Regions from separate parts of the Halobacillus trueperi genome, predicted to be linked through region 3. Evidence: riboswitches for the same ligand, from Rfam matches in the RefSeq annotation. Region 3 holds a riboswitch; each other region holds the start of a gene.

Region 1 (7,111 bases), on a different contig from region 3:
TTCCATGATATCCCGCTGCACGTCAGGTGTAGCTGTTGCACTCAAGGCCATCACGGTTGGGTGCCCGAGGTTTTCGATGGTCTTATGTAGCTTGAGATAATCGGTTCTGAACTCATGGCCCCACTGAGAAATGCAGTGGGCTTCGTCAATAACGAAGAGATTGACATGCATGCGATTCAAACGGTTCTGCAACCAATCGTTCTGCAGCATTTCTGGTGAAATATAAACGAGAGAATACTTATGAAGGTTCCTCAATACAGCATTTCTTTCAGGCTGATCCATGAAACTGTTCACAGCAGTGACCGCCTTATATCCGGAAGCTTTCAATTGTTTCACCTGATCCACCATCAATGATATGAGTGGGGAAACGACAAGTGTTGTACCACCAAGAATCTTGGCAGGAAGTTGATAACATAGCGATTTCCCTGTTCCGGTAGGTAAGATTCCTAATACATCTTCGCCTTCGAGGACATCTGTAATCACTTCTTTCTGCCCTTCCCGAAATTCATCGAAGCCAAAATTCTCTTTAAGTAATGAACCTAGATCATGCCTCATCCTGCGTCATACCTTCCTTTATTGCGTGCTGTCCTTTCGCTAATGCGAGGCGCAATTCGAAATAATCATACTTTCCATCCAGAGCTTCATAGATTTGCTTCAGCTTTTTTGTATTCAGTTGAGTCCCTATATTATTTATCTCCCGTACGTCTTCCTCACTCAAAAAAGAAGTGATCGAAAAATCAGGAATGATTAAAGCTGATTCTACGATATGGTCTTGGATCGTGCTTTTTTTCAACCTTCTTAAATTCATGATTTCCTGCATGCTCAAACCTTGTTGAATATATTGATAGGTCTTTCTAGCCGACCTTGTAATGAGATGTGTCGCATCGAGCCCTTTTGTGCAGAGGTGCAGCACTGGATAGCGATCCTTTTTCTTTTTGGATTCAAGAAACAAATAATAATGGGTATGTTGCAGCATAAGCTCTACATCTTCTATATTCAAATCGAACTCCCGTTTGAGCTGATCGATCGTCATGCCGATAACGCCTCCCCCTGTCAAACGATGGACAAACAATTCCGCTTGAAGAGAGGGATGTTCTTTTAGTAGATGGTGAATTTCTTCATACATCGATTCCACCATCTTCGGTAGTTTATCCTGAAATTGATGATAGACCGTTCGCACCCAATTCTGAGTGCCGAAGTCATCCACGATAGGTACATAATGGTCAATACCAGCATTGGTGTTCGCCATCATTTGTAACATAAGATAAACTCTTCTGACGAAAGTAGGAATCACATCATGCCAGACCATACCTTCAAAGTATGTAAGCTCTTGAACCGGGAACGAAGACAATCGCCGAGTTCCCTCAGAAGTTATAGAAGGGAAAGATTGTTCATTTATTTGGATCAACCCGTCACGAATCAATGGTTGAACCCGCCTTTCCAATGACTCACGCTTTAGTGATGGATAGATACCAAAAAGCATGTCAAGTTCGTATCCCTTGGCATCCTGTAATGTTTGCGAAGACCGTTTGCCTGTCAGTAAATGATAGATGCCGGACAATGTACGCTCCCCTCTGAATCGATCCACACATGTTAAAACCACATGATCGAACATCTTCTCCCCCCTTTTTCCTACTTGTTCAACATGGTTTAGTTGAAAACCATTCACTTGCGATTTACAATAAACGTTGTACTTATGTAATCAATGCCTCGATCATACAGAAAGTCTCATGAAGGAGGTCGTTTTGTGGCCAAATATACAATCGTAGATAAAGAGACCTGCATTGCTTGCGGGGCGTGCGGTGCTGCTGCCCCTGATTTATATGATTACGACGATGAAGGAATCGCTTATGTCGTCCTTGATGATAACGAGGGTACAGAGGAAGTTCCTGAGCTGTACGAAGAGGACATGGAGGATGCATTGGAAGGGTGTCCCACAGATTCTATAAAGATCTCTACGGCTCCCTTTCATGGGGACCCTTTGAAATACGAAGAGTGATAGACCTTTTGACCATAAGCCCCTTGAAGAAAGGGGCTTTTTTATTTGACTAGTTCTTCAAAACGGATTTCCGCCTCTTCCCGGTCAATCGTTGAAAACATACGATAATCTTCGGAATCAATGATTCTATAGTGATGACTAATGAGATTTTGCTGAAGGATGTAGTTTTCTCCTTCCGCAATCGTCTGCCACCATACTTTTCCACCGAGCGTCTTCTTCCCTTGAGGTTCCACTTGCTCATGGGCAATGGTTTCCACGATTTCTACAGGGGCATCACCCAATACGCCTTTCAAAACATCACTCTCTTGAAAAAGAGCACATACGGCGACAACCGTCGTCCAGCCTGCCAGAGTTCTTTGTTTTTCAATTTGGACAAGCGTCTTTTTAGATAATCCGAGGATTTCTGCCATTTTGTCCTGGGTATATCCATGCTCGACACGGATCAATTTAATTTTTTCAGAAACCTGTTTCCGCACGTCGTGTTTATCCATAACCTATCGTCCCCTTTTCTACGTTCCTTTATTTTAACATGAGCGAAAGGGACAATCCTAGAACAAAGGCTTTAATGTGCCCGGATAGACTAGAAACAAAGTCAGGGGGACGGTTGCCTCCCTTCCGCAAGGCTGTCGGCTTGTATCTTGAGGGCCTGGAGGATCATTGCCTAAACGAATATAAGAACCCCCTGCAAATACTGCAGAGGGTTCCAGGTCATTATTCAACAACAGGATTGATTCTTTCTGGAACATCGATTGGCTCTTCAAGATCATAGGTGGAAAACTCCCTTACGTTCACACCATTGAACTTGACTTTTTCAAAACCAAACTGTCCTGCTGTAGCAAGGATGGCTTCAACCATCGTCAAAAGCTGTTGCTCACTTGCCCATGATTCATGTTGAAGATTTATATTCACTATACCTTCATCTACTGTCGTTGAAGTAAACTGAACATGTTCTGGCACGGCTGGGCTCACAAAGAGACCTCTCCCTTTTTCCTTCATCAAAGATAGAGCATCCTGGAATGTCGGAAAACCATCAACAGAAATGGGAGCTAATAAACGTTCAGAGGAACCTTCGTATTGATACAATTGAAAGATGTACTCCCCTTGTTGAATGACAGGAACCTCCGACATTTCTCCGTAGCTTCCCAGGTTGACGGGATTACCTGATTCGGTTTGAACAGAAATTTCTTCTAGTTGAACGTATTCCAAGTCCCATCGAATGCTTTCAATGATCGCGTTTGCCCAAGCAGATCCACTAACGGTGAAACCATCAGGAAACGTAACGACAGCCGAACCTTCTGTTTCATCCACTTCATATTCGATTCCTTCTACAGCTCTCTCAGCTAAACCGTACCTCTCTGGTGAAAATGTGTCGACTTCCTGCTGCTTCTGGAGGATAGGAAGAATGACTTCAGCATTTTTCCCTGGATAAGACACCGTATCATAACCACCTTCGTCACTCCTTAAAACCAGTGACTCAAGCTCTGCCTCAGGCTCTTCTTGTGTTTCTTCAAGCTTTGATTCTTCCTCTTTCTCTTGGGATTCTTCTTCTACATTTTCTTCAGGAGGGAGGTCTTTATCCTCGCTGGAAGGTTCAGCTTCCTTGATTTCAGCACTTTCCTCTTCAGTCTCTGAGGTAGATGAATCAAGAGATGGAGCTGTTTCTTCAGTCGCCGACGAGGATTCTGCATTCTCATTCGCACGATCGGCAGACTCTTCCACGGTAAGCATTCCATTGTTACTGAAAAAGACAGGAATGAACACGGCAAGTACTAGCAAAACAGCAATCGTAGCTAAGCCAGGAAAAAGCCATGGAGCTACTTTCCTTTTTGGTGTATTTACGCGTGATGAAACCTTTTGGTAGAGCATTTCTTTCGATTGGCGGTCATCCATAGAAGGGAGTTCACCTAATATTTTTTTGATATCTTCGTCATTACGCTTCTTCACGATCTCCCCTCCCCTCTTCCATCTCTTCAAGTATCATCTTCAGAGCTTTCATGGCTCGATGTTGAGTCGTCTTCACTTTACTCTCACTCCAGCTTAAGATTTCTGCTGTTTCTTTTATGGACATGCCTTGAATGAAACGGAAAATCAACACACTTCGCTGATCGACCGTACATTTGTCGAGCGCTTGATAGACTTGTTGAATTTCATCATTCTGCACGGCAATCTCTTCAGGCATTTTATTCTGATCTTTGATTTGCTCACCTTTCTCAGTCCAATCAAAGAACTCCATGAAGCGGTTTCTCTTTCTTTTTTGTTTGCGGAAATAATCAATGGCTACGTGTCTGGCTATGGAAAACAACCATGTTTTCTCAGAGCTTTTTCCATTGAATGAATCATATGATTTCATGACCCTCACATAAACATCCTGAACCAAGTCTTCAGCAAGACTTCTGTCCTTGACCATATAGATGAGAAACTGAAACAGGTCATGGTGATAGTTTTCGTATAGTTCATCAAAGAACGTTCGCAATGGTGGTACCTCCTGGGTCACTTTAATAGTCGTTTTATGTATGAAAAAAGTTACACTTTCTATCTTAATATGCAAAAAAAGAAAAAGGAACCGCGTTTCCAAAAGAAAATCAACTGCCCACTACCTCTATCCCAAATTCAATTATAGCTCCCGTTTATGGAAGACTCAGTTTCGAGACTTTTGTTGAGTGGATGGGGGCTGCGGGGAATATCTCGCTTTCCGCGGGAGCGCGGTGAGCCTCCTCGGACTGCGTCCTGTGGGGTCTCACCATGCACTTTTTTCCCGCAGGAGTCTCCCCATTCCCCTCCGCCCCTTGATCTATAAATATCTCGAAACTACTTCCAGAATTAGCAGCTTTCCAGCGTAATGAAAGTAATGAATTAAACTTTCAAACAAGCAGCCATTTGTATCCTAACGCTTGCTATAAAGGGCTTTTCAACTAGAATGTAGTGGTTATGAAAGACTCTCCATTCGTGTATGTGGGTTCGTTTCTCATATCCATCGAATGGGGTGGCTTGGAAGCTGCGAGACTCCCGCGGGAATGGATGGGCTGGCGAGACCCCGCAGTGCGAAGCACGAGGAGGCTTGCCGCCATCCCCGCAGGAAAGCGAGTAGCTTCCCAGCCACCCCTGACTCCCAATACGGCGAACGAACCCCAGAATATCTCGAATTCAAGTCTTACACAATCCTGCCATTAACTTTAATAAATAACAGGGGTAAGAGGACAAAAAAGCTACCCTTGGTCCGGGTAGCTAAGATACTTTTGATATGGCGTTTCTTTTTTCGTAGCGTTGGAAAAGTGTTCCGAGTATTGGAGATAGTGCCAATATGAACACAGTATTAGATACCGCATGATTGATATCCATCGGGAGGCCTGCTAAATAATACGCCCAAAATGGCTGGCCCGCAGCCCGCATCGTTAAGGAAAGAATGACGCCGAAAAAAAGTCCGCTGATAAAGCCGTAGATGGAAAGAGCCCAGAATGGCATTTTGGACCAATATTTCCCCAGGAGACCTGCAATGATTCCTATGATTGACCAGGCAATGATCTGCCAGATGGTCCATATCCCCATGCCCAACAACACATTGGACACAAAGGTCGTGAGCAGAGCAATGAGGATTCCTGCACTAGGTCCGAGCCAGAAACCGGCAATAATAATGATTGCGGTCACCGGCTGGATGTTAGGAAAATGAGCTAAAGCCATTCTTCCTGCTATGGCTAAGGATGCGAGCATGGCAATCAATGTTAACTTATAGGTATTCATCCTTCATCATTCCCAAGATTGATAATCAAAAACGATTTCGTCTCCATCCTCTACTTCGTACTCATTGGCTCCAACCATTGCTTCATCGCCGTTAATGGTGTACATCCAAGCCATTTTTTCTTCTTGGTTGCCGGCGATGCCTTCGATGCTGTTGATGAACCCTTCTGATTGTTCTACTTCATAGTTATCTTCCATGACTTCCATGAGGGTGGTTCCTTTTTCTACTGTAATTTCATCTTCTGCCATCATTTCTTCGCCATCGTTTTTAGATAACTGTACTTGTACTGTCACTTCCTGTACTTGTTCTTCCTGAGTAGTCGATGTTTCCTTTTCCTCTTGTGCTCCACATCCAGCTAGTACGGCGACAGCTAGCATCAGGGCTGTTAAAACAGTGTTCCATTTTTTCATGACAATCTCTCCCTTTTTCTTTGTATTTCACGGCCAGGAGGAGAGAAAAGTGAAGACAACCAAGTCACATGTATGTAGAAATCGTAAAATTCTTTCCTACCACAAAAAAAGCTTACCCTTCTACAAGGGTAAGCTTAAGACAAACGAAAGGATAAGATCTACGTTCCACGTCATACCGATCGGTTGTCTCAAATGCTCAATCCCCGAAGCTTTGAAACGTTGGATCAGGCAGGTCTACTGACTTGTGCGTCATCCTAATCAGGATCCTTCCCATACCTGAAGGTACAGTGGAATTTCCTTTTCGTCTACACTTACAGTTGCGAGGACAGTTCTGGTTTTCCACCAGATTCCCTATCAAGTCTTTTCAGACACCTGAATCCTCTTCTTATGAAGTTTCCATAAACAAGATTACAACAATTTTCCGAATATAGCAACTTTATTTTTCCTTATGTCTAAAAGGAATTTTAAAAGTAAAGGTGGTTCCTTCTTTCAACTTGCTATGCACACTAATGGTCCCATCATGGGCTTCTACAATGTTTTTCGCAATCGCAAGACCGAGCCCTGTGCCTTTTTTGTAATTTTTATCTTCACGCTTCCTCGATTTATCTGCCTTATAGAAACGCTCAAAGACGAATGGAAGGTCTTCCTCGGCAATTCCATACCCGGAGTCTTTGACACTTGCAATCCATTCCTTCTCATCTTTTTCAAGAATCACCTGTACCTCACTACCCGGGTCGGAATGTCGGATTGCATTATCAATCAAATTTGTAAACACTTGTTCAATACGATCAGGATCGAAATCGAGGAACCCGAACTCTCCTTCTACTTTCAAGTGAAGGTCTACAGACTTCTCTTTGGCAATCCCACTGAATTTCCGAATGATTTTGTTCAAAAATGGCTCAATTTCAACAGATTCTTCATTCAACTGAATATGTCCCGCTTCCATCCGTGCTATATCCAAAAGCT
Region 2 (7,111 bases), on a different contig from region 3:
AGAAGAAATTCGATGTATCTTCGGCAACTAACGGAACCAATAGTCCGATCGTATTCGATTTACGGCTTCTAAGACTTCTTGCGATCCGGTTCGGCTGGTAATTCAGATCCTTCATCGCCAGGTAAACTTTCTGTTTGGTCTCATCGGCTACAAATCTGGTCTCATTGATCACATGAGATACGGTTGCTGTAGAGACTTGGGCTTTTTTTGCAACATCTTTAATGGAAACCATGGTTAATCCTCATTTCTAAAACTCACTTAATCGTTTACGTAATCGATTACCTTAAGTAGACTATACTCCTTGCAAGCGCTTTCGTCAATGTGTTTTTTATATCTTTTTTTGCTTATGAAATAGAAATATGACTTTGAATTCATGAAAAAAAGTGCTCCCCTCCCCAACCACGTTGATGTGAAAGCAAGTACAGTAAAAACTGAAACTTGAGTACTAGGAAGGTCTCTGTTAAAAATATTAAATAGTGATATAGCTGCTATCAGAAATAAACCCATTAGAATCTATGGGTATACATTAAAAATTATAAAAGTGCCTGACCCCACCACGTTAACACTTTAACGAAATGTGGGTCAGGCACTTTTTTGTTTTAAATATAATCATAAGGGATGAAACTTTCCTGTAACTGCGTCAACGACTAATAAGAATTTCTTTTTCTTTCTGTCCCCCTTTACAAGCCAAAAAGGACGATAGAATAGTAAGTTTTTTTGTAATTCTACTTCGGGCATCCTAAGGATTTTCATCTTATAAGATATAGATTTACAGACAAACTTTTCTCCTTCCAATGCAGCATCTTTCAGAGTAAGGTAAGCATCCATTCTCTCGTTTCCTTCCATTTCTGTTTCGTAAAGATTTGGGGAGACGTCAATTAGTGACCCAACTCCAGAAATTGAATCTATAGTACACCCAATCTTTCCAACTTTTCCATGTAGTAACGTTTTATCTTTCAACCCATACTCCAGAAAGTAATAGGGATAGTAAATTAGTCTATCTATTGTAAAACGAGTCTTTTTTTCCATTTGTTGTAGAAGACGGTTCACTTCCTCTTTCGAGAATTGTATCTCATTCGTCCAAATTTTTGTTGCCATAACTTCTACTCCCTTACAGGCTGCTTAGAATCTATATATTTCGATATGTTACTAGCTTCTGGGTTCAAATCCCTTGAAACATTCTTATCCAGGGAATAGGGAACGTTATATCCATTTTTTACATCATTCAACACATCGTCAATCCATTCAGGTTTTTTGCCGAAAGGATTACCTACTAGCATTCCTAATATGGACATTATTAGTCCAGCCAAAAAAGGGTGTAAAAATGTAATGTCCTGTAGCTCCATAGAGGTCCATATAATGTTAGTTACTCCCCCTGCTATCATAGCGCATAATACACCAACTTTGTTTGCTTTTTTGGAATACACCGAAGCTACATATGGAACCATAAAGCTATTTCCTAGTACGCCAAAGGAGAAAACAACTAACCCGAAAACAGAAGGTGGTTGATAGATAGCCACAATAACACCTACGACTCCTGCTGCTAGAATACTTAAGCGAGAAATACTTACCATTTTATTTTGACTAGCATTCTTATCAATAAAGCGTAAGTAAATGTCACGTGATAAAATTGTCCCTGCCTGCATTAAGATAGAGTCAGAGGTGGACATAATGGCTGCCATTACTGCTGACAATAAAATAGCTGCCAGAATACCTGGAAAGAATTCATAAGCTAATGTAGGGATCACCATTTCAGGATCCCCTAAATTAGGTAACAACACGATTGCCATAAATCCAAGTAAGTATGGAGTAAAGACGAAGAGTTGGTTCCATGTAGCAGCATATAGGATAGCTCCTTTTACGGTTTTCGTGCTTTTCATGGACATATGGCGAACGACCACATGCGGGAGCCCCATATAACCAATAGAATATATTAGCACGGCCCCAAGCACTACACCCCACTGCCCCACATATGCTAAATCCTTTCCCCAGGGACTTAAATAGCTTGGATCGACTTGAGCTATCTGCTCATTCAACCCAGAAAGTCCACCTAGATTAATAAAACCGAGTATGGCAATTCCAACTACGCCTATAACCATAATAATTCCTTGGATGAAATCGGTCCATACGACCGCTAGGTACCCTCCTGTGACCGTGTAAGATATTATAACTCCTACTCCTAGCAATAATGCCATAGAATACGGGAGGCCCGTGAGCTGTTCTAAAGCCTTTCCAGATGCATTAAATTGAGCAAAAACGTATCCAAAAAGGAAAATTATAGAAATTACAGATCCTACAATCCTTATTGCTGGACTATCAAATCTTTTCTCTAAGTATTCGATGGGGGACAAAGCGCCTAGAATTTCCGACATTCTCCTCATTCTTTTTCCTAACACTGATAGATTTACAATTGCTCCCCCAGCATCTCCGAAAGCATACCACAGAGCATACCAACCTTGTTGAAAGGCAAGAGCTGGTCCACCCATAAACATGTAACCACTCATTGCAGAACTCTGCATAGTAAGAGCCGTTACAGCAGGGCCTAAGCTTCTTCCTCCTAAAAGATAATTATCAACGGATTTGGAAGCCTTCCGGGAGAAATAAATACCAACTACCAATAATCCCAATAAGTAGACAAGGAATACGATGGCATCAATCTTCAATTGGACTACTCCCTTCATTGGTGTTTTGGGTTAACCGTTCTTCCGCTTCATCTTCCTTCTTCAATTTAATGTACAAAAAGATTGCTAAACCCATCCAAAAAAACGGCCACGGTGCAAACATCCAAAACGTATCTGTCGGTAAGTTAAACATGTATTACCAACCTTTCTTGATTTATGTCCTATCGCTTTCATTCTATCGAGTTATACGCCTTCCATCATCTTACATTTCGTAACATATTTCAAAAAAAATTTAACATTGTGACAAATATTGACTTTAAAAAAACGCTAACTTTTTAAGTTAACGTTATAGGCAGAAAATGAAGAGTTGATCATTTGTAAATATGGTTTCCATCATGTTTCAAATAATAATAAGCGTACAATGCAAATTCAATGGTTATTCTTTTTATAGATGCATGAAATCAAATCCTAGGAGTTCATGTAGTCTATCGATGCGATGGTAAAGGGTCTGTCTTGAAATGGATAAACGATTATAAGCTTCTTTCTTGAACCCATTAAGGCGGGTGCTCTATAAAGAAATCGGTCCTATCCTTGAAGGATCGAAATCAGAAAAAAGTGCCTGACCCCCACTACGTTAACACTTTAGCGAAGTGGGGGTCAGGCACTTTTTTTGAATAGTAACAATCGACTTTTAAAATAGATTTCATAATAGAATCGATTCCATTCCTACAGCCATGAGGTTTAAAACATTTCAATAATTTTACTTTCCGTCTTACTGAAAGATTTCAATCACCTTGTTTACCACTCATTTTTTAGAAATAATTGTCTATTTTCAAAATCTTTGTTATATTGAAAAGGTCATAACTGAATATGTTTCAGACTCAGGTGCAAATAAGCTTGTTCAAGCTTATTTGCTTAAAAGGGAAATCGGTGTAAATCCGATGCTGTCCCGCAACTGTATTTGGGAGCAAACTGGAAAGACCACTGTTCTCCGTTAAAAACGGGAATGGGAAGGGGCCAGGGAGTGATGATCATAAGCCAGGAGACCTGCCTTTGTCAGCGAACATCCATACCTACGAGGATAGGAGGTGTTAAGTGCGAGTGAAAGAGTAAGAACCAGCAGGGTCTCTATACCTTATGGTGTTGGTTCTATGCTCGATTAAATTGCTATGCTCTCAACTTAACAACTTTCTCTGAAAGTTGTTTTTTTATTGCCTTCATTTCCATTTGATTAGAGGTGTTTTCTTTGACCACTGCAACCGAGTATTACGTCAATAGATTCAAAGCTAGTATTATGAATCACCTATATTCTTCCGTTTCCTGTTCCCTCGAATCAACTTATAACGAATTAAAAAAAGAGATACCCAGTGAGGACGGCCAAGAGCAGGAGATGGATAACCTCGATGCCGCCTATACCCTTGTTCATAAGGAAGTGTGTGGGTATCCGCAGGTGCCTTCAAAAGTTTAAATACTTATTTTGAAAACGTTAACAAAAAGAGGAGGAATTTTCATGGCAGAGCAGACAGCCTACAAACCAGGTTTAGACGGTGTCATTGCAACCGAAACAAAACTGTCTTATTTAGATGTTGATGCGGAAGAAATCGTCCTTCGTGGATATGAACTCATTGAGCTTGCCGAGAACAAACAGTATCTGGATTTAGTCCAGCTTTTACTGCAAGGTGTACTCCCTGATGACGAACAACGCTCCTCTCTTGAACAAGAATTGAAAAAAGATTATGACCTGCCAGCTGATTTCATTTCTCTATTCAGCAAACTGCCTAAAGAAACCCACCCGATGGACGCTTTACGAACAGGGATATCTGCCCTTGCAGGGTACGAAAAAAATTTAGAGGGACGACGGGAGGAGGAAATCAGTAAGACCGCTCTCAGGCTGCTGGCAAAAATTCCAAATATCGTGGCGAACAGCTATCACATCCTTCATGATGAAGCAGTCGTCGAACCGAAACAGGAACTTCCCTATAGTACCAATTTCTTATACATGATTACAGGAAAAGAGCCGACTCAAGCGGAAGCAGACTATTTTGATCAGTCTTTGATGGTATATAGCGAGCATGAAATGCCAAACTCGACCTTCGCAGCACGTGTGATCGCTTCGACAAACGCTGACATTTACGGAGCCCTCACTGGAGCAGTGGCTTCGTTGAAAGGAAACCTGCACGGTGGAGCTAATGAAGCAGTCATGCACATGCTGTTACAAGGAGAAACGACAGATGGATTCCGCCGTCTACTCTATGAAAAACTTAATAATAAAGAAAAAATCATGGGCTTCGGACACCGTGTGTACATGAAGAAGATGGACCCTAGAGCAGCTCTTATGAAAGAAGCGTTTCGTGCACTGGCAGTAGAGAGAAAACGCGAAGATCTCTTTGAGATGTGCGAAGCAGGAGAACAGTTGATGAAAGAAGAAAAAGGTTTATATCCGAACCTGGATTACTATGCCGCACCTGTCTACTATCTCTTAGGTATACCGATTGATTTGTATACCCCGATATTTTTTGCTGCCCGCACGCTTGGGTTGTGTGCTCACGTATCCGAACAATATGCCAACAACAAATTGTTCAGGCCGAGAGTTCTCTATACGGGGCCTCGTGGTCTGCATCCTTAATCGCAAGCTGCCGGGCTGGTCCCGGTCGGCTATTACAAACATCATTTTAAAAATAAAAAAGGTGGCGATGAAAATGACAGAAGTGAAAATAAATAAGGCTCAGTCTACGGATCAAGTGATGGATCGCATTGCAGAATACGCGGTTTACGGGAACATCACCAGCGAGGAAGCTTTAGAAACCGCCCAATACGTGCTGATGGACACATTAGGCTGCGGCTTTTTAGCCTTACGTTATCCGGAATGTACGAAGCACTTAGGACCTATTGTTCCTGGCACCGTCGTTCCGAATGGCTCCCGCGTACCCGGTACGTCCTATGAATTGGACCCCGTCCACGCAGCTTTTAATATAGGATGCATGATCCGCTGGCTCGATTACAATGATACATGGCTAGCAGCAGAATGGGGGCATCCTTCCGACAACTTAGGGGGAATCCTGGCAATTTCCGATTACATTAGCCGTAAACGAATTTCAGAGGGGAAAGAACCGCTGAAGATGGATGATGTTCTTGAGAATATTGTAAAAGCTCATGAAATCCAGGGGGTCTTAGCTTTAGAAAACAGCCTCAACCGTGAGGGGCTTGACCATGTTCTTTACGTAAAAATAGCCACAACAGCAGTCGTAACAGCCATGTTAGGTGGCAGTAAAGAAGACGTAGTGAACGCAGTTTCCCAAGCCTGGATTGACAACTCGAGTCTTCGTACTTACCGCCATGCACCAAACACAGGCTCCCGAAAATCATGGGCGGCCGGAGATGCAACAAGCCGTGGTGTAAGGCTCGCCTTGATGACGATGAACGGGGAAATGGGATACAAGACTGCCTTGTCTGCACCTGGCTGGGGATTTCAGGATGTACTTTTCGGCGGAAAAGAACTCACCTTAGCACGTCCATTCGATTCCTATGTGATGGAAAATATCTTATTCAAGATTTCATTCCCGGCTGAATTCCATGCCCAAACGGCAGCAGAAGCAGCTATACAACTTCATGACCAGGTCAAAGGAAGAATCGACGAGATCGAGCGTGTAACCATTACGACACATGAATCAGCCATCCGAATCATTGATAAAAAAGGACCACTGCATAACCCTGCGGACCGTGATCACTGTTTGCAATACATTACAGCCATCGGTCTTTTGTATGGATGTTTGAATGCAGACCATTATGAAGACGACGTAGCCGCGAATCCTGAAATCGACCGTCTGCGAAACATAATGGTTACCATTGAAAATGAACAGTACAGCAAAGACTACCTTGATCCTGATAAGCGTTCCATTGCCAATGCCGTCCAAGTGTTCTTTAATGATGGCACCTCTACAGAAGAGATCGCTATCGAGTATCCGATCGGCCATCGACGTCGCCGTGACGAAGGAATCCCGCTCCTATTGAATAAATTTCAAAATAATTTAAAGACACGCTTTCCATTCCGTCAAGTGAACCGTATCCTAAACCTTTGTGAGGATTATGATGAGCTGACGGATACTCCAGTCAACCAATTCATGGAGCTGTTTAAAATTTAAATGGTAAGGAGGAAAATGTATGTCATGGATATTCGAATCAACGTCTACCCAGCCAGAAAGAGCAGAAGTTTTCAAACGCCTGATTGATCAACCCGAACTGTTGAAAATTCCAGGTGCTCACGATGGTATGTCAGCAAAAATTGCAAAAGATGTCGGATTCCAAGCCATTTATTTATCCGGAGCTGCCTATACAGCAAGTCGAGCGCTTCCAGACTTAGGACTCATCTATTCGAACGAAATGGCGGAAAAAGCACAGGAACTTATCCGAGCCTCGGACCTCCCCCTGCTTGTTGATATCGATACGGGTTATGGCGGAGTGATTAATGTAGCCCGAGCAGCAAGGGAAAT
Region 3 (7,111 bases):
CATTTTCTTCCTGAGGTCTTACAATCTTTCACACATGCATTCCCTGATGTAACGATCGATCTCGTCACAGGAGTAAGTGAAGAAATACGACAAGCTGCCTCCTCTTTTCATATTGCCATTGTAAGAGGGGAACCAATCGAAGACTACGGATCCTTCCATCTATTGAGTGATCCTCTTTTTCTCTTAGATACCGTATCTATGGGAAAAGGGGAGAGGCCACTGATTGAATTCAAGAGTGATCCAGGTTTTCAGAAGCTCATTGAAACTTGGATGGCAAGGGATCCCGGAATGTTGGTCAAACGTTCAATCAAGGTTGATCATTTTGAAACAGCCAAACAAATGATGAAGCGTGGGCTCGGAATGACGGTACTCCCTGAAAGCATCATCAAAGATGAAAAGGACGCCTACAGTTGTGTGCCATTAGAGATGGAGGGGCAAGCGATCGTCAGGGAAACTTGGGCATGTGTGAAGCCGGGAGGCAGAGCGTTGCCCCAGGTTGAAGCGTTCCTTGAACACATTCGAAACGAGGTGAGTGAATGAATAAGAGAGAAAAGCAATTGGTCGAGGTAATCGATGAGTGGACCCCTTATGTCCGTCCGCTTTTCGACGCTCCCCCCTCGTCTGGCATCGAGTATTGGGTTGGTGCTGGTGTGATCACTCAAAGTGTATGGAACCACCAATTTGGTTATTCCGCAGACTATGGCATTGGGGATGCAGATATCCTTTATTTTGACGCTTCCGGGACGCTGGAGGAAGAAAAGAATCTCGAAGAACAATGGAATGATGATTTTGTGGACCTGCCTTTTTCTATTGATGTAACGAACGAGGCCCTTGTTCATCTGTGGTATGAGAAAAAGTTCAATCAGACGATCAAGCCGTATACATCTGTCCAAGATGCCATTGATACGTGGCCGACGACCGCTTCCTCTGTCGGGGTTAAGCGAAGGAAAAACGGTGACTATAAAGTTTATGCTCCTTTCGGTTTAGAGGATCTTTTTCAAGGAATCATCCGTCCGAATAAACGTTTAATACCAGAAGAAGTTTATTGGAATAAGGCTGAGAAATGGAAAAAGCGCTGGCCGGAGCTTACAATTCTATCATGGTAAAAGGGTGGTACTTGCATGATGGGTAGAATTCATTTTATTATTAAAGTAATTCGTTCCAATCTTGAAGGGGATGTTCTACCGTGTCTGAAGAGCTCATGTTTGCTAGATTAGAAGAGATCCAACAAAATGAATTTATAAAAGCGGCCATTGATCATGTCGGTGCTGGAGTGGTTATAACGGATCCAGAGCAAGAGGATAACCCGATGATTTATTGCAATCAGGGGTTTTTGGATCTCACTGGTTATGAACGACGGGAGATTCTAGGACGTAACTGTCGTTTCCTGCAAGGGGATGAAACAAACCCGAACCATGTGGAACGGCTTCGTGAAGGTCTTTCCAAACAAACGCCTGTGCAAGTAGAAATAAGAAACTATCGTAAGGACGGTACGATGTTCTGGAATGAACTACATATTTTTCCGGTGTACATCGAGCAGATGGATCAGATGTATTTCGTTGGCGTGCAAAAAGATGTGACAAAGCGTCGGGAACAGGAAGAACTGATTGCGCATTATTTATCAGAAGTAAAAAGATTATCGACGCCGATTGTGCCCGTACAGGATAACATCTCTGTGCTCCCGCTTGTCGGGACCATTGATGATGACAGGCTTCAGCAAATGCTGGAAGCGGTCAGTCACCATGTAAAAGAAACGAAAGAGGATTACTTGATCCTGGACATGTCTGCTGTGCATTCTTATAACGAAGCGGTTCATATGGGCATTTATCAGATGAATCAGCTTCTTGATTTAATGGGAACAAAACTCGTTATCACAGGAATTAAACCAACATTTGCCATTCAAAGTGCCCCTTACGCAGATTTTAGTGAACTGTCCCTTCAGACATACGCTACAGTGAAACAAGCCTTGAAAGTATTAAGGGAACAATATTAAAAGAAAAGTAAAAGCAGCGCGGCCAATGAATAAATGGCCGCGCTGCTTTTTTGTTTGAGCAGTGAAAAGGGTCTTCCAATATCTGTATGACCTGGTCAGGTACTAAGCGCTCTTTTCGTGTAATAAGTGAACTTCTTTAGTCGTGCGTTTCGGGAGCATGTGGAATACGATGTTGAGTACGATGGCTGTTATGCTTCCTGCGACGATGCCGTTACTAGTAAGGATTTGTATGCTTTCGGGCAGTTTGGCAAACAATTCAGGCACAACCGTGACACCTAAACCCATGCCCACAGAACAAGCGACAATCATGGAGTTTTCATGTGATTCGGTCATGACACGGCTGAGCATTTTAATGCCTTGAGAGATGACCATTCCAAACATCGCGATCATTGCACCACCTAACACCGCAGTAGGGATGATGGTCGTAAAGGCAGCAATTTTCGGGATGAAGCCCAGGGCAATTAACATGCTGCCCATAACGAAAATAACGCGCCGGGATTTTACTCCTGTCATATGCATGAGACCGACATTTTGAGAAAAAGCGGTGTAAGGAAAAGCGTTGAACACACCTCCGAATAGAATCGCTATTCCTTCTGCACGATAACCACTGGCTAGATCTTTTTCATTCAATTTCTTCTCTGTCATTTCACTTAATGCGAAGTAAACGCCAGTAGATTCAACGAGAGACACCATGGCCACTAAAATCATTGTCAAAATAGCAGACCAATGAAAGCTCGGTGTCCCAAAGTAGAAAGGTTCGATCATATGGAAGACAGCAGATTCATGGACAGCTGAGAAATCGACCATCCCAAAGAGAGCAGCAACAATGGTGCCTCCTAAAATACCGATCAGAATGGCGATGGAGCGCATGAATCCTTTTGTGAAACGATATAGAAGGATGATGAATAAAAGCGTTCCAAAGGAAAGAGCAAGATTGGCAGGTGAACCAAAATCTTCAGCCCCTTGGCCACCACCCATGTTATTAATCGCAACAGGAATTAATGTAATTCCGATAATCGTTACAACGGTCCCAGTAACGACAGGTGGAAAGAATCGGACAAGTTTCCCGAAGAAGCGGCTGATCAGGATGACGAACAATCCGGAAACGAGAATAGAACCGTAAATCGCCGAAACCCCATACTGACCTCCGATGGCGATCATCGGACCGACAGCGGTAAACGTACAGCCAAGGACGACAGGAAGACCGATACCGAAATAACGGTTGCGGACGACTTGCAAAATGGTAGCCACCCCGCACATTAATATATCAATGGCGACAAGGTAAGTGAGTTGTTCTGAATTCAGACCAAGGGCTCCACCGACAATCAATGGAACGAGAATCGCTCCTGCATACATCGCCAACAAATGTTGAATGGCTAAAGCAGTTGTTTTCATGAGGATACCTCCTGTGTTTCAAACGTAATCGTACTGTCCTCAAGTGATGAAAGGGTAGCAAGGGATTCTACTTTTATTCCTTGGCGTCGTAAAAGGCGGCCCCCATCTTGAAACCCTTTCTCTATAACGATCGCCACACCGGCGATGGATGCTCCTGATTGTTCTATAAGGTCAATCAGCCCTTTCGCAGCCTGACCATTCGCTAGAAAATCATCAAGGATCAAGACATGATCATCTTCAGTCATGAAGTCTTTCGATATGGAGATTTCATTTGTTTCTTGCTTCGTAAATGAATGCACCTTTGATGTGTAAAGGTGGTCTTTCATGGTCAATGATTTTTTCTTCCTTGCAAAAATTGCAGGAACACCTAGGCTGAGTGCTGTCATTTGAGCGGGTGCGATACCTGAGGACTCTAATGTCAGCACCTTCGTAATCCCCAACTCTTTAAAACGGCTCGCAAACTCTTCTCCAATTTCTTTCATGAGTACAGGGTCTATTTGATGATTCAAAAACGCATCGACTTTAATGACGGACGGAGATAAAACTTTCCCCTCTTCAACGATTTTCTTTTTCAAGCGATCCATATCCAACACACCTTTCTAGGTTAAGTATTTTTGTAAGCTCAATTACTGCTGTTCAATAAAAGCTCCCTTTTCTGGAAGACTCAGTTTCAAGATAACCGGGGTTCGTTTGCCGTATTTGGAGTCAAGGGTAGTTGGGAAGCTACTCGCTTTCCTGTGGGGGAGCGCCGAGCTTCCTCAGGCTATCGCCTTGCGGGATCTCGCCTATCTCCTTCTCCCACGGGAGTCTCGCAGCTTCCCAACTACCCCATTTCGATATTAAGGAGAAACGAACCCTTATACCAAGAGGGACGTTTTCCACACCATTCATAAGGCGACACAAAGCGCTTTATATCAAGCTTTCACGCTAGGAATGCCACTGGGGCATAGTTTTATATTATTCATTTCGCTTGAGCATACAAGCAGACTTCCTGAGAAATGGTTTCGAGATACTCACATGGCTAAAGGGCGGAGGGGAATGGCGAGACTCCTGCGGGAAAAAAGTGCTTGGTGAGACCCCGCAGGACGCAGTCCGAGGAGGCTCACCGCGCTCCCGCGGAAAGCGAGTCATTCCCCGCAGCCCCCATCCACTCAACAAAAGTCTCGAAACTGAGTCTTCCACAATCCTGCCATTTAGTTGAACAATTAGAGCTCAGGGAACGTTAGAAACAAAAAAGCACGAAAAGCTTGTTTCCTCTATGGAAAGCAAGTCTTTTCGTGCTGGACGAAGACAAAAACAATGAAACCGTGGACAGGAAAGTCCCGGTGTCTTGTACTGCTTTTCATAGTCGGTTCATTTACGGTAAACCGGTAGAAACTTGCAGGCCATATCCCCGCGATTATATGAAAACTTATATTCGAATGATATGGATAGTATATCAGTTTATTGTTCGTAATCAACCCCTTTTTAAGAATTTATCGATCTATATTCGATGTTTTGTTCGTGTTGACAGGGATGGATGTTTAGGAGATAGTGGATGGGAAGAGAGTTTCTCTTTTCCATAGAAAAAATGATCGCCTTATGGTGGCTTCGTCATAGAAGCTGAAAAGGGAAGTTTGGTGAAAAGCCAACGCGGTCCCGCCACTGTAATGGGGAGGTGCATAGATGACCCACTGTTTCATAAATGGGAAGGGCTGTGTGCTGATGAACCTGAGCCAGGAGACCTGCCATAAGGAAGAACATGATTTCCTACGGGAGATAGGAGGATGTTACGTGTATTGGATCTATCAAGAGCTTTTTTCGGTTCCATGAATCAAAGGGAGAATCTTATTTGTATTTCTCCCTTCGCGGGCTAATCATTTTCAAAGAGGAGGAACCCATTCATGGAACCTTTACCTGTCCATTATTCTAGAATGACGCAAACAAGATTAGTGCTCCCACCAGATACAAATCACCTGGACACCATTTTCGGAGGGAAAGTTCTCTCTTATATCGACGAAATTGCGGCACTGACCGCCATGAAGCATTCAAACTGTGTTGTTGTTACTGCTTCGATAGACTCGGTGGATTTTTTATCTTCTGCTAAGGTAGGGGACGCATTGACGTTAGAAGCTTGTGTGACGAGCACAGGGCGGACATCCATGGAAGTCTATGTAAAAGTCTTTGCTGATGACTTACTGCAAGGGCGAAAAGTGATGACGACAGAATCATTTTTAACGATGGTCGCAGTAGATGCTGAAGGGAAACCGACACCGGTCCCGCCCATCTTCCCTGAGACAGAGGAAGACAAAAGATTGTTTGAAACGGCTCCATCCAGGAGGGAACATCGAAAAAGTAGACCGGCGCTTAGATGACAGATACTTAATGTTTTAAAAACGAGTAATCAAATCCACAGACCCCATACTTTAGGTGATGTCTTATAATAGTTGTGTGGACTTCTTCCATTCAAAAAAAGCAGCCCCTTCTAAAAGAAGCGGGCTGCTTTTATGTTCGTTTTAATGGCAAAGTACAGCATCGGAACGACCCTCCGGATTTGATGATTTCTGAAAGGTCGACAGGAATCACATGAAACCCATATTTCTCTAACTGTGTATTTAGTCGCTCGTTTTGAGGGAGGCTGATCACTTTACGGTTTCCAATGGAAAGAACGTTCGGTCCCATGGTAAACTGTTCCTTCTCGGTGACTTCAATCACCTTGTAACGTGCGGTGATGGCTTCCATGCTGTTTTTTGTAAAAGCAGGAGGATAAAGGATGACAGTAGATTCATCGATCATGTTGAATACGCAGTCCAAATGAAGGATATCCCCTCTCAAAGAAACAGGTACAACCTGATGATCAGGAAGACGCGATTGGAGCTCACGGATCGCTTGACGGGACGTCCTTTTAGTTTCTCCGACCCACACCGTGGCCCCGTCTAACACAATATCTCCGCCTTCAATCGATGAAGGAAGTTTCTCTTCTACCTCGATGTTATTTCTTCTCGCCCATCTTCGCAGGACATCCGTTTCCTGTTTACGAACCTTTTCACTCATAGAGCCGATGAACAGTTGATGATCAATCGTAAATCCGATATCTCTTGTAAACACCTGTTCATGAAGGTCCGGCTGACTTGGGAGTTGTATGACTTCAATTTGATGATCCTCTAAAATCGCCACGAAATGCTCATGTTGCTGAAGAGCTGTTTTGACATTTATGTTTTGGTTTTTGTAATGTTTTTGAGTTTCGTTGATGATATCAGTGATTTTCATATAAGAGGGTTTGGCGACTACGACTTTTTTCAGCGGCGAATATTCGGTGTCACAATGAATACTGTTTTCCGAAGCTATTCCAACCATGATAGATCCTCCTTTTATTCATATCCCTTTTCTTCCCCTGGGGACAGCGAATAAAACAATAAAATATGTAATGTAAAGCAACCTTTACGCAAAGGTTGCTTTACATTACACTGGAAGTAATTGGAGGGGTGGTATGAGAAACCGGCTTATGGAGTATAGAAAAAAACATGGTTTGTCACAGGACAAATTAGCAGAAAAATTGCAGGTATCACGGCAGACGATAATATCGATTGAAAAAAACAGATATTCCCCTTCCTTGCCGCTTGCGTTTGAAATTGCGCGCGTATTTGGTGTACGAATTGAAGATCTATTTATTTATGAATCAAAGAAGGGGGAATGAGGATGGATTACACTTCTAACGCTTTTAAAGTCATCGGTGTATTCTTC

The links. A riboswitch is a leader RNA that binds a small molecule or an ion and turns the genes downstream of it on or off. The one in region 3 is predicted to bind cobalamin.
Region 1: it holds a riboswitch for cobalamin, as region 3 does, so the genes downstream of both, DYE48_RS11315 (DUF4430 domain-containing protein) here and DYE48_RS19950 (acyl-CoA thioesterase) in region 3, are expected to answer to the same signal.
Region 2: it holds a riboswitch for cobalamin, as region 3 does, so the genes downstream of both, mmgD (citrate synthase) here and DYE48_RS19950 (acyl-CoA thioesterase) in region 3, are expected to answer to the same signal.

What each region holds. Positions count from the first base shown of each region.
Region 1 covers NZ_QUAE01000008.1:13,125-20,235, forward strand. Annotated here, with positions in the region: gene DYE48_RS11280 (RecQ family ATP-dependent DNA helicase) at 1-555, opposite strand, end outside; gene DYE48_RS11285 (YpbB family protein) at 545-1,615, opposite strand; gene DYE48_RS11290 (ferredoxin) at 1,748-1,999, shown strand; gene DYE48_RS11295 (helix-turn-helix transcriptional regulator) at 2,041-2,490, opposite strand; gene DYE48_RS11300 (GerMN domain-containing protein) at 2,711-3,943, opposite strand; gene sigX (RNA polymerase sigma factor SigX) at 3,930-4,472, opposite strand; gene DYE48_RS11310 (ECF transporter S component) at 5,225-5,737, opposite strand; gene DYE48_RS11315 (DUF4430 domain-containing protein) at 5,744-6,145, opposite strand; cobalamin riboswitch at 6,356-6,536, opposite strand; gene DYE48_RS11320 (ATP-binding protein) at 6,582-7,111, opposite strand, start outside.
Region 2 covers NZ_QUAE01000015.1:62,482-69,592, forward strand. Annotated here, with positions in the region: gene DYE48_RS15540 (LacI family DNA-binding transcriptional regulator) at 1-232, opposite strand, end outside; gene DYE48_RS15545 (hypothetical protein) at 610-1,098, opposite strand; gene DYE48_RS15550 (sodium/proline symporter) at 1,104-2,663, opposite strand; gene DYE48_RS21215 (hypothetical protein) at 2,653-2,814, opposite strand; partial or broken gene DYE48_RS21600 (helix-turn-helix domain-containing protein) at 3,067-3,153, opposite strand; cobalamin riboswitch at 3,488-3,690, shown strand; gene mmgD (citrate synthase) at 4,132-5,247, shown strand; gene DYE48_RS15570 (bifunctional 2-methylcitrate dehydratase/aconitate hydratase) at 5,321-6,763, shown strand; gene prpB (methylisocitrate lyase) at 6,783-7,111, shown strand, end outside.
Region 3 covers NZ_QUAE01000032.1:8,670-15,780, forward strand. Annotated here, with positions in the region: gene DYE48_RS19920 (LysR family transcriptional regulator) at 1-540, shown strand, start outside; gene DYE48_RS19925 (nucleotidyltransferase family protein) at 537-1,106, shown strand; gene ytvA (YtvA family blue-light photoreceptor) at 1,187-1,993, shown strand; gene DYE48_RS19935 (nucleobase:cation symporter-2 family protein) at 2,096-3,388, opposite strand; gene DYE48_RS19940 (xanthine phosphoribosyltransferase) at 3,385-3,972, opposite strand; purine riboswitch at 4,714-4,815, opposite strand; cobalamin riboswitch at 4,954-5,134, shown strand; gene DYE48_RS19950 (acyl-CoA thioesterase) at 5,272-5,742, shown strand; gene DYE48_RS19955 (dimethylarginine dimethylaminohydrolase family protein) at 5,873-6,724, opposite strand; gene DYE48_RS19960 (helix-turn-helix transcriptional regulator) at 6,858-7,064, shown strand; gene DYE48_RS19965 (permease) at 7,067-7,111, shown strand, end outside.